2 regions of the Ralstonia sp. OTU4908 genome follow, and region 1 is predicted to be linked to the other one. Evidence: predicted binding sites of a transcription regulator. Region 1 holds the regulator's gene; the other holds the start of a gene.
What was found. Region 1 encodes FNR, which switches genes on or off when oxygen is low (the NO sensors DNR and NnrR bind a similar motif). Its sites were predicted from a motif close to TTGATNNNNATCAA; they were not measured.

Region 1 (7,757 bases):
CGAACACGCGCGTGAGTTGATGACTCACTTTTTCGCAATCTTCAATGACGACGCCGTTCTCTGCCTGATCGATATACACGCGCAGCAGCCCGGCAGGCGCGCGCTCCACTTCCACCAGCTCATACCCCATGGCGGTGAGGGTTTTCTCAATCAGATCAGTCAGATGCACGTTTTTCCTGAAGAATTTCCCGGTATGGCCAACCTGCTGAAGCAAAAAAAAATGGGCGCAACGCCCATATCATTCGCTCATCTTCTGCAGGATGACTTTTGATTAGACTCACATTGTAATACGCTTCGAGGCAAAACGCAAAAATTGCCCCAAAGCCGGCACAAAATGGGGCGTTGCGACGAATGCCGCACACAACGCCCGCATTTTTAACGCTTACCGCCGCGTTTGCCACCACCGCGTGGCGCCTTGTTGCCGTTCGGCATGCCGCCAGCGCTCTTTCCGGGGCGCTTGTTGCCGGGTATGCGATTGCCATCACGCATGCCACCACCCGTCCCCGCACCGCCACGGCCGTTCGCACGGTCGCCCATACGAGTCCGCGCTGTGAGCGTGGTTGGGCCTCCCACATTGATGTAGCCCATGGACGTCTGCATCGGATCCGGCTGACGCGGGCTGGACGGACGGCGCTGCGCGGGTTGCGCGCGATTCCCGTTCTCGATGCCCATACCGCGTGACTGGAAGTTCGCTTCCCCAGCAAAACCGGACGACATCGGGCCCATTAGTACCGGCGCGGGCCCACGGCGACGGTTGCCCTGGCGATCTTGGCCGCCGCCAGAACTCGCCGTCGGCACCTTCATGCCCAGCGTGCCCATCAGCGTACGCACGTCCTCTGCCGACACCTCCTGCCAGCGGCCGCGCTTGAGGCCACGCGGCAGCACGAAGCTGCCATAGCGCGTACGGATCAGGCGCGACACGGTCAGATTGACCGCCTCGAACATACGTCGGACTTCACGGTTCCGGCCTTCGGTCAGGGCCACGTGGTACCAGTGGTTGACACCCTCGCCGCCGCCGTCGACGCAGCGCAGGAAGTTGGCCTCGCCGTCCTGGAGCGGGATACCGTGCAGCAGCTTCTGGCGGTCGGTCTCAGCCAATTCGCCCAGCGTACGCACCGCATATTCACGTTCAACACCATAGCGCGGGTGCATAAACCGGTTGGCGATATCGCCGGAGGTCGTGAAAATCAGCAGGCCCTCGGTATTGAAGTCGAGGCGGCCGACGGCGACCCACTTGCCGGTCTTCATGCGCGGCAACGCGTCGAACACCGTCGGACGACCTTCCGGATCGGACTGGCTGACGATTTCACCCGACGGCTTGTGATACAGCAGCACGCGCGGCGGCTTGTTCGGCAACTTGCGCTGGATCAGCTTGCCGTTCACGCGCACCTGGTCGGTCGCGAGAATGCGTTGACCGATATGAGCCGGCAGGCCATTCACGGAGACGCGCCCTTGCAGGATCAGGTCTTCCATGTCGCGGCGAGAGCCAAGCCCGGCATCAGCCAGGATTTTGTGCAGTTTGGGAGCGTCGTCTTCGGAGGTCAGTTCGCGCGCCTTGGGAGGCTGCGATGCACCGCCGGTGTCAGCCTCTGAGTCGTACGCCCCGGAAATCACGTATTGGAAGACGTCTTCAGAGCCCTTGCCTCCCTTCAGCCCCTTGCCCCCGCGATTCTGGTTCGCGCCGCCTGCCTTGCCTTGCGGTTTGCCGTTGCGGTTCTGCGACTTGCCACGACCCCCGGTGTTCTTGCCGCCAGCGCCTTCCACACGGTCGTTGCGCTCGGCGCGCTCCAGCGGCTGACCTTCGCCCGGGCGGCGGCGGTTCTTGCCGAAACGGCCGCGCGGGCCACGTCGCTCGCCCTGGTTTTCTGCTGGCGCCTGTTCGGCCGGCGCAGCACCTTCTGCAGCAACTACCGCCGGCTCACCAGCCGCCTCTTTCGGCTTGCGCGGTTGCGCAGGCTGGCCGGCGTCTGCACCACCCGCATCGGCGGCTTCGCCCTCAGGGCGACCATCCTGCTGCTGGCGGCGCGAAGCCACGAGGTTGCGCAAGCCTCGGCGCAATCCCTTGCGGCGAGGGGTGGCCTCAGTCCCATCACCGCCGTCTTGTCGCGGCGGCTGAGCGTCGGCGTCGGCCGGCATACGTGTATCCATGGAGTCTGGCTGGGTGCTCACAACGTCTTTCAAATCTAGGGGTTCAAGCCATCCGCGGACTGCGCGGCGGGCATGGCGTTACGAATGTTCATTGGCGGCAGCCGCGGGCGGCTCGACCGGTGTTTTGTGTTCTGGCCCTGACGCAACCTCGGCCGCACTCACCGCTTGAGGCTCGGTTTCCAGGGCCGGCTCGTCGCGCGGCGCCATCTCAGGTTGCGCTAGTGTTTCAGCAGCCGCCTCAACGGAAGCCTCGGCAACCGGCGATCCGGCCGCTTCCGCCACCGAAGCCTCTGCACCTTCCGGCACGTCGTTGACCAGCGCTGTCAGTTCTTCCACCGCAATTGCGCCGCCCTCGAATTCGATGGCGCCCTGCTCCAGCAGGCTCGCCTGCGCCTGGGCGCGGGCATCTTCGAGCGGCGGCAACTCGTCCAGCGAGCGCAAGCCAAGGTCATCGAGAAACTGCTTGGTCGTTGCATACAGCGCAGGGCGGCCGGGCACGTCGCGATGACCGATGACTTCGATCCAGCCGCGGTCTTCAATCTGCTTGATGACCTGCGTGTTGACCGTAACACCGCGAATGTCTTCAATATCGCCGCGCGTGACCGGCTGGCGGTAAGCGATGATCGCAAGCGTCTCCATCACGGCGCGCGAGTACTTGGGCGGCTTTTCCGGATGCAGGCGGTCGAGATACACACGCATCTCGGGGCGGCTCTGCAGACGCCAGCCGGAGGCCAGCGCAACCAGTTCGACACCGCGATTCAGCCAGTCCTGGCGCAGCTCCTCGAGGAGCACACGGATGGTGTCTGCGGAAACATCTTCGTCGAATAGCTTGCGCAAGTCATTGACTCGCAACGGGTCCTGCGCGCAGATCAGCGCGGTTTCGAGGACGATCTTCGCCTCTTGGGTATTCATCGGGTTGAGCGGCTCGTCATTGCTCGCGCGCGGCGAATTGCCGTCACGCTTGAGGTTTGTCGTCCCGCCGCGACGCACGCGGCATTTCTGGTTGCTGTTGCCCGCCCGGGCCCGGAGCGCAAAGGCCAATCGATTCAATTGGACCCTGCACCGAAACGCAGTGGCTGTGCCCGCAAAGTAAGGGCCGGAGGAGCGAGTTGATCCGGTGCCGGTCAGGCACCACAAGGGCAATTTCTTCCGCCGCCATGTGGACGGATACTGCACCGGACGACTACCAAGAAGAATGGCAGTCCACCCGAATCGACTGTCCAGGGTGACACTACCGCTGGAGGGCATCGCTTGGCGCCGCGCTTGGGATTGTTGATTTGCGCGGGTGGCGAATCGAATTGTTAGCGATTGTAGGGCAATTTCCAGCGGCGCCGCAACCGGGAAGATGATCTAGCCTTCCTATCCCAGGTCGGATGGCAATTTACGCGTGCTTTAAACGCCTACAGTACCAGACAGAATCCGTGTGCGTTGAGCATCTCTGGCAGCCAGATCGCGTGCACCAGCCCCCATATGCCGAACCCGGCGATGGCGACGCCGGCCGCGCCACGCGCCCACCGGCGGCGCGACAAGCCGCGCAGCCACCCAGCGAAGCCAGACATCATCAACAGGTTGGGCAGCGTACCCGCACCAAAGGCGAGCATGACCACCGCCCCGGAGGCAGCGTTGCCTGCCAGCAACGCCATAGCCAATGCGCCGTAGACCATGCCGCACGGCACCAGTCCCCAGGCCATACCCGTGATATAGCGGCGTAGGAACGGCGGCTGACGTTGCAGCGTGCCGCCCAGTGTGGCAGCCCCCCGAGACAGGCCGCCAGCGACGCGGCCGAGCAAGCGCTCGAGCCACACACTGCGCCACGCATCTCCGGCGGAACGCACGAGCAGCATGGTCCCATAGGCGAGTAGCAATACACTGGCGAAGGCAAACAAGCCGCGTTGAATCGGCAGCCATTGCTGGCGCCAGAAGGTCGCGCCCATCGCACCCATGATTGCGCCAAGCAGCGCGTAGGTGGTCAACCGGCCGGCATGCATGACGACCTGCTCGAACCATAGCCGGCGGCGCGACACGACCCGTACCGCCACAGTTCCACGTTCGGCCGCGAGCGCGATCCCGCTGCACATCGCCAGACAATGCACACCGCCGAGCAATGCAATCAGAAAAACGCTGAGAAGCGCTGCAGCACTCATCTTTTTGACGCTCTTTTGATATGGGCCAAGGTTTTCGTTTTGCTGTTGCGAACTAAGCGTAATTGACGCGTTTTGCCGCATCGGAAATGTCCGAGGACAAGAAGGTCGCCGTTATAATAAGCTGAGCTGCATCACAAGAATTACTCATTTCACTTTCCCGAAATTCAGTCGCCCCGCCCGTGCTCACTCGAATCGCACTCACCGACCACGCCTCGCGTTGCTCCACCTGTGTACTCGGGCAAATCTGCCTGCCGGTGGGAATGAACTCGGACGACGTGCGCAAGATGGACGATTTGGTCAGCGAGCGCATCCGCATTAAGAAGGGGCAATCGCTCTATTCCCTGGGGGAGCCGCTCGAAGCGGTTTACGGCATTCGTTTCGGTACGCTCAAAACCCATCTGACGCTGGAAGACGGTCGGCACCAGATCACGGGGTTCCACCTGCCGGGTGAGATCGTCGGGCTCGATGGCATTGGCGATATGCGCCATGTGTCGGATGCCACCGCGCTCGAAGATACCGAAGTCTGCGTGGTGCGCTACGACGAGCTGCAACACCTTTCGCGCCGGCTGCCTTCGCTGCAGCATCAGTTCCTGCGCATCATGAGCAAGGAAATTTCGCAGGATCACCTGATGCTGCTCACGCTGGGTTCCATGCGTGCGGAGGAGCGTCTCGCAGCGTTCCTGCTTAACCTCTCGAAGCGTTCGGCCCAGCGGGGATATTCGTCAACAGAGTTTGTGCTGCGCATGAGCCGCGAAGAGCTGGGCAGCTATCTGGGTCTCAAGCTCGAAACCGTCAGCCGCCTGTTCTCGCGCTTTGCCGAAGCGGGCCTCATCCAGATCCGCCAACGCCACGTCAAACTGATCGACCTGGCCGGCCTGCGCCAGGTCATGAGCGGTCAAGCCGCTTGAAGCTCCTTCCATGGCGCCCGCTCACACGAGCGGGTGTTCATGCGCTTCCAGTTTGCCGATGCCCGGCGACACGTACAGCGTCAGCGCGCTCGACAATCCGCACAGCAACCAGAACACAAAGAACGATACCGTGTAGACCGCCTGGGCCGACACGGTGATCTGTTCGCCGAAGAAACGCAGGTCGGCGGGGTCCACCACTGCAAAGACCACCAGTTCAGCCAGCGCGGCCGACAGAAATGCCGGCCACAGAATCCACATCAGCAGTCGACGCTTCATCGGGCCTCCGCGTGAATACCATGTGTCGGCGTGACGGTCGTCTTTTCAACGACCAAACCGTGGCGCACGACGTTGTCGTGAATAGCGACATCGGGATGCGAAATCGCCAGCCAGATGGTGACGCCGCAGCCGATCATGGCGACAAACGGCCCTGCCATGAGCAGCCACGGCCAGGGCTCGCGCCACCACGGACGGGCCTGCGCGGAAGATTGCGTTGCGTGCATCGTTGCCTCCTGTTGGGGATGCCGCATCAGCGCGGCACGATGAAGCTAGACGGTTCGCGCAGTACGAGGCTGGCGCTACCGCTGTCTGCGTGGATGACGAAACGGATTTTGTGCGAGCCGGGGGCGGCATCATCGGCTGGCCGGCGTACGCGCACTGGCAGCAGTCGGTTGGCCGCCGGTGGCAGCTCCAGTGTGGTCGACTCGCCACGACCGCCCTGCACATCCAGTTCCGGCATGCCCTCTGCTGTGATGGTCACGCGCATGGGGAGCTCGGACGCGTTCATCAACTGCAGGCGGTAAACGTTCTCGATCTTGCCCCCGTCCACTTCGCGCGCCAGTGCACCACGATCACGAATCACATCAACCTTGAGCGGCTGGCGCATGGCCAATGCCATGATGAAGCCGGTGATGAGCACAAGCATGATCCCGGTATAGATCAGCACGCGCGGGCGCAGCAGATGTCGCCGGGCGTCCTTCGGGCTGAGCCGATCGCGCATTGCGCGTTCCGACGTATAGCGGATCAGACCGCGCGGGTAGCGCATCTTGTCCATGACCTGATCACAGGCATCAATGCAGGCGCCGCAACCAATGCATTCGTATTGCAGCCCCTGGCGGATGTCGATACCGGTCGGGCACACCTGTACACAGATACTGCAGTCGACGCACGAGCCCAGGCCCTGCGCTTGGAAGTCGGCATTGCGGGAGCGGCTGCCCCTCGGTTCACCGCGCTGCGTGTCGTATGTGACGACGTAGGTATCGGGGTCGACCATCACGCTCTGGAAACGCGCGTACGGGCACATGTAGCGACACACCTGCTCGCGCATGAAGCCTGCGTTGCCCCATGTGGCAAAAGCGTAGAACAGCATCCAGAACGTTTGCCATGGCCCGAGGGAAAGCGTCCACGTCTCCATGCCGAGATCGCGGATCGGCGTGAAGAAGCCGACGAAGGTGAATCCCGTCCATAGCGCAATGAGAATCCAGGCCGAGTGCTTTGCAGCCTTGAGGCGGAATTTGCGTAGGCTCCAACGCTCACCGTCGAGGCGGATGCGGGCAAAGCGGTCACCTTCGACATGCCGCTCGATCCACATGAAGATTTCGGTGTAAACCGTCTGCGGACAGGCATAACCGCAAAAGAGCCGCCCCGCCACCGCAGTGAACAGGAACAGCCCCAACGCCGACAGCACCAGCAGTACCGTCAGATAAATCACGTCTTGCGGCCAAAGTACGAGGCCGAACAGATAGAACTTGCGTGCGCCCAGATCAAAGAGCACGGCTTGGCGACCATTCCACTGTAACCACGGCAAGCCATAGAAGATGGCTTGCGTCGCCAGCACCAGCCAGACGCGCCAACGCGCAAACGCACCGGTCACGGCGCGCGGATAGATCTTGCGCCGGACTTCATAGAGCATCTGCTCAGTCGGCGCGTCGTCTACACCCGCCACTGCGGTGGCGGGTGTCATCGGGCGCCAGGCAGGTTCTTTGTCGCTCATTGCGCGTGGCTCGTGTTGCTATTGGACAGGCCCCAGACATAGGCCGCCAGCATGCGAATCTTCTCCGGAGAGAGCAGGTTCTCGTGTGCCGGCATCGTGTTGTCACGACCCTTGAGGATGGTCTCGACGATGGTCGCTTCCGAACTGCCATATAGCCAGACGCGGTCGGTCAGGTTGGGCGCGCCCAGCGCCTGATTGCCCTTGCCGGTTGCCATGTGGCAAGCCGCACAGACCGACTTGAACGTCGGTTCGCCGCGCGCTGCCTTGATCGGGTCATACGACAGTCCCGACAGCGAGCGCACGTAGTTCGCCACATTGACTGCCTGATTGCCATCCACGACCGCCGTCAGGGACGGCATGACGCCGTGACGCCCCTTGGTGATGGTGGTCAGGATCGTCTCGGGGTCTCCGCCGTACAGCCAGTCGCCGTCGGTCAGATTCGGAAAGCCCTTCGAGCCGCCGGCATCCGAGCCATGGCACTGCGCACAGTTGTTAAGGAAAAGGCGCTGGCCGATCTCATGGGCCTGCGGATCGGCGGCGATCTGCTTGATGTCCATGCTGGCATAA
Region 2 (7,757 bases), on a different contig from region 1:
TGCCCTGCATCTGCACGTGGATCGAGTCATCGGGCAAACCCTCGTGGCCATAACGCTTGGCGACTTCTCCCGAGAGCATCGCGCCGACCGTGCGGTTGACGTTGCGCACCGGCTGGATGAACGAAACACGCTCGCCTTTCTCCAGCGCAGCCTTGGACTTCTCGATGAGCTGGTGATCCAGTGCACGATCCAGACCGTGGTCTTGCACATCGACCTGGTAGCACGGCTCGCCTTCCTTCTTGGCCGGCTGGTAGAAGATGCGCGCGAAGTCCAGGCCGCGGGCCTTCCAGTGTTCGATACCGGCCTTTGTGTCCAGCAGGTCGGCGCGGCCGATCAGTTCGTTGAACGTGCGGATGCCCAGTTGCGCCATGATTTCGCGCACTTCCTCGGCCACGAAGAAGAAGTAGTTCACCACGTGCTCAGGTTTGCCCGAGAACTTCTTGCGCAGCACCGGATCCTGCGTCGCCACGCCCACCGGGCAGGTGTTCAGGTGGCACTTGCGCATCATGATGCAGCCTTCGACGACCAGCGGGGCGGTCGCAAAGCCGAATTCGTCAGCGCCCAGCAGCGCGCCGATCACAACGTCGCGCCCGGTCTTCATCTGGCCGTCAGCCTGCACGCGGATGCGGTTGCGCAGGCCGTTGAGCATCAGCGTCTGCTGCGTCTCGGCCAGGCCCAGTTCCCAGGGCGTACCGGCGTGTTTGATCGACGACCACGGCGAGGCGCCCGTGCCACCGTCATGACCGGCGATCACCACGTGGTCTGCCTTGGCCTTGGCGACACCTGCCGCCACCGTACCCACGCCGACTTCCGACACCAGCTTGACCGACACGTCCGAACGCGGGTTCACGTTCTTCAGATCGTGGATGAGCTGCGCCAGATCTTCAATCGAATAGATATCGTGGTGTGGCGGCGGCGAGATCAGGCCCACGCCCGGCACTGCATAACGCAGCTTGCCGATGTAATCCGTCACCTTGTGGCCGGGCAGTTGACCGCCCTCGCCGGGCTTGGCGCCCTGCGCCATCTTGATCTGGATCTGATCAGCCGACGCCAGGTACTCGGCCGTCACGCCAAAGCGGCCCGAGGCTACCTGCTTGATTTTCGAGCGCAGCGAATCGCCCTCTTGCAGTTCCAGATCGCGCTCGACCACTTCGCGGCCGATCACGTCCGACAGCTTCGTGCCCTGCTTGATGGGAATGCCGCGCAGTTCGTTGCGATAACGGCGCTCGTCTTCACCGCCTTCGCCCGTGTTCGACTTGCCGCCGATACGGTTCATCGCCACGGCCAGCGTGGTGTGCGCTTCCGTGCTGATCGAACCCAGCGACATGGCGCCGGTCGCGAAGCGCTTGACGATCTCCTTGGCCGGTTCGACTTCTTCCAGCGGAATCGCGCGCGCCGGGTCCACCTTGAACTCGAACAGGCCGCGCAGCGTCATGTGGCGCTTGCTCTGATCGTTGATCAGGTTCGCGTATTCCTTGTACGTCTGGTACGAATTCGCGCGCGTCGCATGCTGCAGCTTGGCGATCGAATCCGGCGTCCACATGTGCTCTTCGCCGCGGACGCGGTAGGCGTATTCGCCGCCGGCGTCCAGCATGTTCGCCAGCACCGGTGCATCGCCAAAGGCGTCGCGGTGCAGGCGCAGCGCCTCTTCAGCCACCTCGAAGATGCCGATGCCGCCCACGTTGGATGCCGTGCCCTGGAAGTACTTGTCGACCAGTTCGCGCGACAGGCCGATCGCTTCGAAGATCTGCGCGCCGGTGTACGACATGTACGTCGAGATGCCCATCTTGGACATTACCTTGTGCAGGCCCTTGCCGATCGCCTTGGTGAAGTTGTAGATGGCCTTCTCGGCCGTCAGACCCAGACTCGGCGCGAGTTCGGCCAGCGTTTCCATTGCCAGGTACGGGTGCACGGCTTCTGCACCGTAGCCGGCCAGCAGTGCGAAGTGGTGCACTTCACGGGCCGAACCTGTTTCAACGACCAGACCCGTGCTCGTGCGCAAGCCCTTGTCCACCAGGTGATGGTGGATGGCAGACGTGGCCAGCAGCGCGGGAATCGCGGCCTGCTTCTCGTCGACCGCGCGGTCCGAAACGATCAGGATGTTGTAGCCCGACTTGACCGCATCGACAGCCTCGGCGCACAGCGAAGCCAGGCGCGCTTCGATGCCTTCCTTGCCCCACGCCACCGGATAGCAGATGTCCAGCTCGTAAGCCATGAACTTGCCGCCGGTGTAGTGCTCGATGTTGCGGATCTTCGCCATGTCCTTGAAGTCCAGCACGGGCTGGCTCACTTCAAGGCGCATCGGCGGGTTGATGTTGTTCAGCTCAAGCAGGTTCGGCTTCGGCCCGATGAACGAGACGAGCGACATCACCACGTTTTCGCGGATCGGGTCGATCGGCGGGTTCGTGACCTGCGCGAACAGTTGCTTGAAGTAGTTGTAGAGCGTCTTGTTCTTCGAGGACAGCACGGCCAGCGGGCTGTCGTTGCCCATAGAGCCGGCGGCCTCTTCGCCGTTGGCGGCCATCGGGGCCATCAGGAACTTGACGTCTTCCTGGGTGTAGGCAAACGCCTGCTGACGGTCAAGCAGCTTGGCGGCCGGCTTGGTCTCGGCGGCCACGTCTTCAGGCTTGGCTTCCAGCTCGTCGAGCTTGATGCGCACGGCATCAATCCAGCTCTTGTACGGCTTGGCGTTGGCCAGATTGTCCTTGAGTTCCTTGTCGTCGATGATGCGGCCCTGCTCCATGTCGATCAGGAACATCTTGCCCGGCTGCAGACGCCACTTCTTGACGATGCGGGACTCGGGAATCGGCAGCACGCCGGCTTCCGAAGCCATCACGACCATGTCGTCATCGGTCACGTAATAACGCGCCGGACGCAGGCCGTTACGGTCGAGCGTTGCGCCGATCTGGCGGCCGTCGGTAAAGCAGATGGCGGCGGGGCCGTCCCACGGCTCCATCATCGCGGCATGGTATTCGTAGAAGGCGCGACGATTGTCGTCCATCAGCGTGTGTTGTTCCCACGCTTCCGGAATCATCATCATCATCGCCTGGGCCAGCGGATAGCCCGCCATCGTCAGCAGTTCGAGGCAGTTGTCGAACGAAGCCGTATCGGATTGGCCCGGATAGATCAGCGGCCACAGCTTGGGCAGGTCATCGCCCAGCACCGGCGACGAGATGCCGCCCGTACGTGCGTTGATCCAGTTGACGTTGCCCTTGACGGTGTTGATTTCGCCGTTGTGCGCAACCATGCGGTACGGGTGCGCCAGTTCCCATGCAGGGAACGTGTTGGTCGAGAAACGCTGGTGCACCAGCGCAAGCGCCGACACCGTGCGCGGATCAGCCAGATCCTGGTAGTACCGGCCGACCTGTTCGCAAAGCAGCAGGCCCTTGTAGACGATCGTGCGCGCCGACATCGAGGGCACGAAGTATTCTTTGCCGTGCTTGAGCTTGAGCGCCTGGATGGCGTGGCTGGCGGTCTTGCGGATCACGTACAGCTTCCGCTCCAGCGCGTCGGTGGTCATGATGTCGCGGCCGCGCCCGATGAAGATCTGGCGGATCACCGGCTCGGTCTTCTGCACCGTCGGCGACATCGGCATGGTCTTGTCGACCGGAACATCGCGCCAGCCCAGCACAACCTGGCCTTCCAGACGCACGGTGCGCTCAAGTTCCTGCTCACAGGCCAGGCGCGAAGCGTGTTCCTTCGGCAGGAAGATCATGCCGACGCCGTATTCGCCGGCCGGCGGCAGGTTGATACCCTGCTTGGCCATTTCTTCACGGAAGAACTGGTCGGGAATCTGCAGCAGGATGCCTGCGCCGTCGCCCATCAGCGGGTCAGCGCCCACAGCGCCCCGGTGGTCGAGGTTGTGCAGGATGCGCAAGCCCTGCTGGACGATCTCGTGGCTCTTCTTGCCCTTGATGTGGGCGACGAAGCCGACGCCGCAAGCGTCGTGTTCATTGGTCGGGTCGTACAGACCCTGGGCCGACGGCGTGATGGGGAAGGAATGTTGTTCCACGGCGATCTTCCGAGGTTGTAGGTACAACGCGCCGCAGAAGGCCCTCGCGATCGTGCGGATGCGAAGGCAGACAGGCAATGGCGCGCCGCACCATGAATGCGGGGTGAAACGAATATAAAAGAGTGGCCCGTAACAGGCAAAATTTTTTAAATGGGGTCGGAGTAAATTAATAAATGCGTAGTCTCAGTGCGGGCTTTTTAATAGGGACAGATTAAAACCGCCCGAATCGATGCGCCCATACATGACAGCGCCGCCATCCCGCTATTCGGTGCGCGCGCTGCCCTCCGCTTCCACCGCCGTGGTTTGGCGCGGCGGCCGCCCCTTGGGCAATGGCGCAACGCGACGGCCTCCGGTGCGCGCAAGTGTCGCGAGAAACGCCTCATTGCCGAGCGGCCAACCACTGTGCACATGCTGGCGAATCTGCGCGAACTGGTCGGAGCCCAAACCTTCATGCCACAACGTTCGGTAGCGCGACTGGCGCTCAAAAGGCGTGTTGCCAAGGCGCCAGTAACAGAAGTGGTCACTCACCCACGGAATGGATTGAATGCCGACGTGGTGACGATACGTGCTCCATCGATCTTCTTCCGGCGTGCTGACGAGCCCCGCGCGCACCGCGTTCGATTCCACATACAACAGGATCGGCAGCACCCACTCGGCGGGGTCCAGTACCGTCGATCGGAAACGCCCTTCCCACAACGTGCCGCTGCGATCCGCCGCAGCGTTGAAGTAGCGCGTATAGCGCCGTCCCACAGCCTGCAGCGTTCGCGAAAGACTGTCCGCCACCTTGGGTGTCCCCACCAGATGGACGTGATTCGGCATCAGCGAAAACCCATGGATGGCGAAGTCATGCTCGCGGGCGGCCATGCGCAGCGTGTCGAGATAGAACGCGTAGTCGTCGTCGCCGCGGAAAACGGTCTGGCGATTGTTGCCGCGCTGCAACACGTGCACCGGGACATCGATTGGGCTGAGACGAGGCAGGCGAGCCATGGAAAAACGGGTGGAGAAAAGCGCCATCGTAGCCGGAGCGCGTGAATCTGTCCCCAATTTTTAGGGCGCAAACGCTTGCATAGCGCTGTCGTCGGGGCGCAACGGAGAAGTTTGCGTGCCGTCAAATCGGCGGCCCTATGCGCTATCGACGACTGGTCCAACTTGATCCCAAGCAAATCGGCCGGGCGACTTCCCCGCGAGACTGGCTCCCACTACATCACAAGACGACACGAGAGGGAGCGATTGATGGCTTTTCACCGCCTAGCCGTTGTAGCTGTTGCCGCCGGAATGCTTGCCGCCGGGTTCAGCCAGGCCGCCTTTGCGCAGGGCACGGATTTGCCGCCGGCCTCCGGTAATTGGATGGTACGTCTGCGCGCCGTCAACCTGACAGCCGCCAACAAATCCGATCCGGTGCCTGCACTGGCCATTCCGGCTGACGCCATTCAGATCAACAACAAGGTCCTGCCCGAACTGGACATCTCGTATTTCTTTACGCCACATCTGGCCGCCGAGCTGATCCTGACTTACCCGCAACAGCAGGACGTCACGGTCATGCGAAGCGCGCTGGGCGGCCCCACCAAGATCGGCAGTTTCCGCCACTTGCCGCCCATCCTGACGATGCAGTATCACTTCACGCCCGAGTCGCGCTTCAAGCCGTACGTGGGCGCCGGCATCAACTACACGCGCATCTCGAATGTCGATCTCCAGGTGCCCGGCGTTGGTTCGCTGGACCTCAGCAAGAACAGCTTCGGCCCCGCGCTGCAGGTCGGCTTCGACTATCGCCTGACCGAACGCCTCTACTTCAACGTCGACCTGAAGAAGACCTGGATCAGCGCCGACGTGAAGATGGGCGGCCAGACCATCAGCAAAGTCAAGGTTGACCCGTGGCTGCTGGGCGTCGGCCTGGGCTATCGCTTTTAAGGGAGGACGATCAGCGAACTGACACTGTCCTGATCGACTTTTACCGACGTGCCGCAGGGGCCGTCGACGGCGGGGGCGCTCGTCGGCGGTGGTTGGCGCGTTCGGCCCGGCATGCGTTGGGGCGGCCGGGCATTTTTTTTGGGCGCTCGGTTTAGATCCGCTGCCTGATGGTTAGGGAGCCAAGCGAGCGAGTGGCCGCCCCACCGGCGCCGTCGCTCAAACTGCATCCACCGCAAAGATGCGGCGATGCTCCTTGATGGCATAGCGATCCGTCATGCCGGCAATGTAATGCGCAATCCAGCGCGGCTGCTCTTCAGGGTTGGCTTTTGCCTGGTATTGCGGCGGCAGCAGACGCGGGTCATCCATGAACGCGCCGAACAGATCGTCGATGATGCGGCGTGCCTTGGCCGCCATGCGCATCACGAGGTAATGCCGATACAGGTTATCGAACAGGAAACGCTTGAGCGCGCGCGCCTCTTCGCGCATCGGCTCGGAGAACGCAACAAGCGGCGGCGCGGCGCGCACATCGTCGATGCATTGCGGCGCCACTTCAGCGATGCCCGTGCGCGTGGTGCCGATCAGATCGACGATCAGCGCGTTGATGATGCGACGAATGGTTTCGTTGATCAGGCGTCGGCCGCTAACGTCCGGAAATGCCGCCTCGGCTTCGCGCCGATGGATGGCCCACAGCGGCACGTCTTCGAGTTGCTCCAGCGTAATCAGGCCGGAGCGTAGGCCGTCGTCGATGTCGTGGTTGTTGTACGCGACCTCATCGGCGAGGTTGGCGAGCTGCGCCTCCAGCGAAGGCTGCTGCCCTTCGAGAAAGCGCCGCCCCAAGTCACCCAGCGTCGCCGCGTTATTGCGGGAACAATGCTTGAGGATGCCCTCGCGCGTTTCGAACGTCAGGTTCAGCCCGTCGAAACCGCCGTAGCGCTCTTCCAGCCGATCGACCACGAGCAGGCTCTGCAGGTTGTGCTCGAACCCGCCGTACGGCTTCATGCAATCGTTCAGCGCATCCTGCCCGGCATGGCCGAACGGCGTGTGGCCCAGATCATGTGCCAACGAAATCGCTTCGACGAGATCCTCGTTCAGGCGCAGGCTGCGCGCGATCGAACGGGCGATCTGCGCGACTTCCAGACTGTGCGTGAGCCGCGTCCGGAACAGGTCGCCCTCGTGATTCACGAAGACCTGCGTCTTGTATTCGAGCCGGCGGAAAGCGGTGCTGTGGATGATGCGATCGCGGTCACGCTGGAACTCGGTGCGCGACGTGGACGGCGGCTCGGCGTGGACGCGGCCGCGCGTCTGCGCCGAATGCGCGGCGTAGGGAGCGAGAGGGCCTTCGAGATCGAACGGCGCGGACGGCACATCAAATCGGTCGTTCATCGGGCCATCTCGTCTCGTATCAGGCGATGGGTGCTTCGGTCGGTGGTCGCAGGACGGCGTGCTGCAAGGTGGCGCGCAAGTCCGCATCGGGCACCGCGGTCACGAAAGCCTGGCCCAGCTTGCGCAGCAGCACGAACTTGATCTCGCCGGCTTCGGCCTTCTTGTCGACGCGCATCAGGTCGATGAAGCGATCAACGCCGAGGTCCGGCGCCACCGTCGGCAGGTTCGCCGCACGCGTGAGCGCGGTGATGCGGTTGCGCGTGTCGATGTCGATAAAGCCCAGTCGATGCGACAGATCCGCCGCCATCACCATGCCACAGCCGACGGCTTCGCCGTGCAGCCATTCACCGTAGCCCAGGCCGGCCTCGATGGCGTGGCCAAAGGTGTGACCGAAATTGAGGGTGGCACGCAGGCCGGTCTCGCGCTCATCCTGTGCCACGACTGCGGCCTTGAT

Region 2: the regulator FNR is predicted to act here: its motif matches at 5,162-5,175, upstream of AAHM38_RS10510 (OmpW/AlkL family protein).

The regions. Positions count from the first base shown of each region.
Region 1 covers NZ_JASATD010000002.1:6,312-14,068, forward strand. The annotation lists gene rimP (ribosome maturation factor RimP) at 1-169, opposite strand, end outside; gene AAHM38_RS01890 (pseudouridine synthase) at 376-2,136, opposite strand; gene scpB (SMC-Scp complex subunit ScpB) at 2,227-3,060, opposite strand; gene AAHM38_RS01900 (sulfite exporter TauE/SafE family protein) at 3,549-4,292, opposite strand; gene fnr (fumarate/nitrate reduction transcriptional regulator Fnr) at 4,472-5,200, shown strand; gene AAHM38_RS01910 (hypothetical protein) at 5,222-5,476, opposite strand; gene AAHM38_RS01915 (FixH family protein) at 5,473-5,700, opposite strand; gene ccoG (cytochrome c oxidase accessory protein CcoG) at 5,727-7,190, opposite strand; gene ccoP (cytochrome-c oxidase, cbb3-type subunit III) at 7,187-7,757, opposite strand, start outside.
Region 2 covers NZ_JASATD010000009.1:91,456-99,212, forward strand. The annotation lists gene AAHM38_RS10500 (glutamate synthase-related protein) at 1-4,012, opposite strand, end outside; gene AAHM38_RS10505 (transposase) at 4,274-4,999, opposite strand; gene AAHM38_RS10510 (OmpW/AlkL family protein) at 5,246-5,920, shown strand; gene AAHM38_RS10515 (deoxyguanosinetriphosphate triphosphohydrolase) at 6,137-7,303, opposite strand; gene aroB (3-dehydroquinate synthase) at 7,323-7,757, opposite strand, start outside.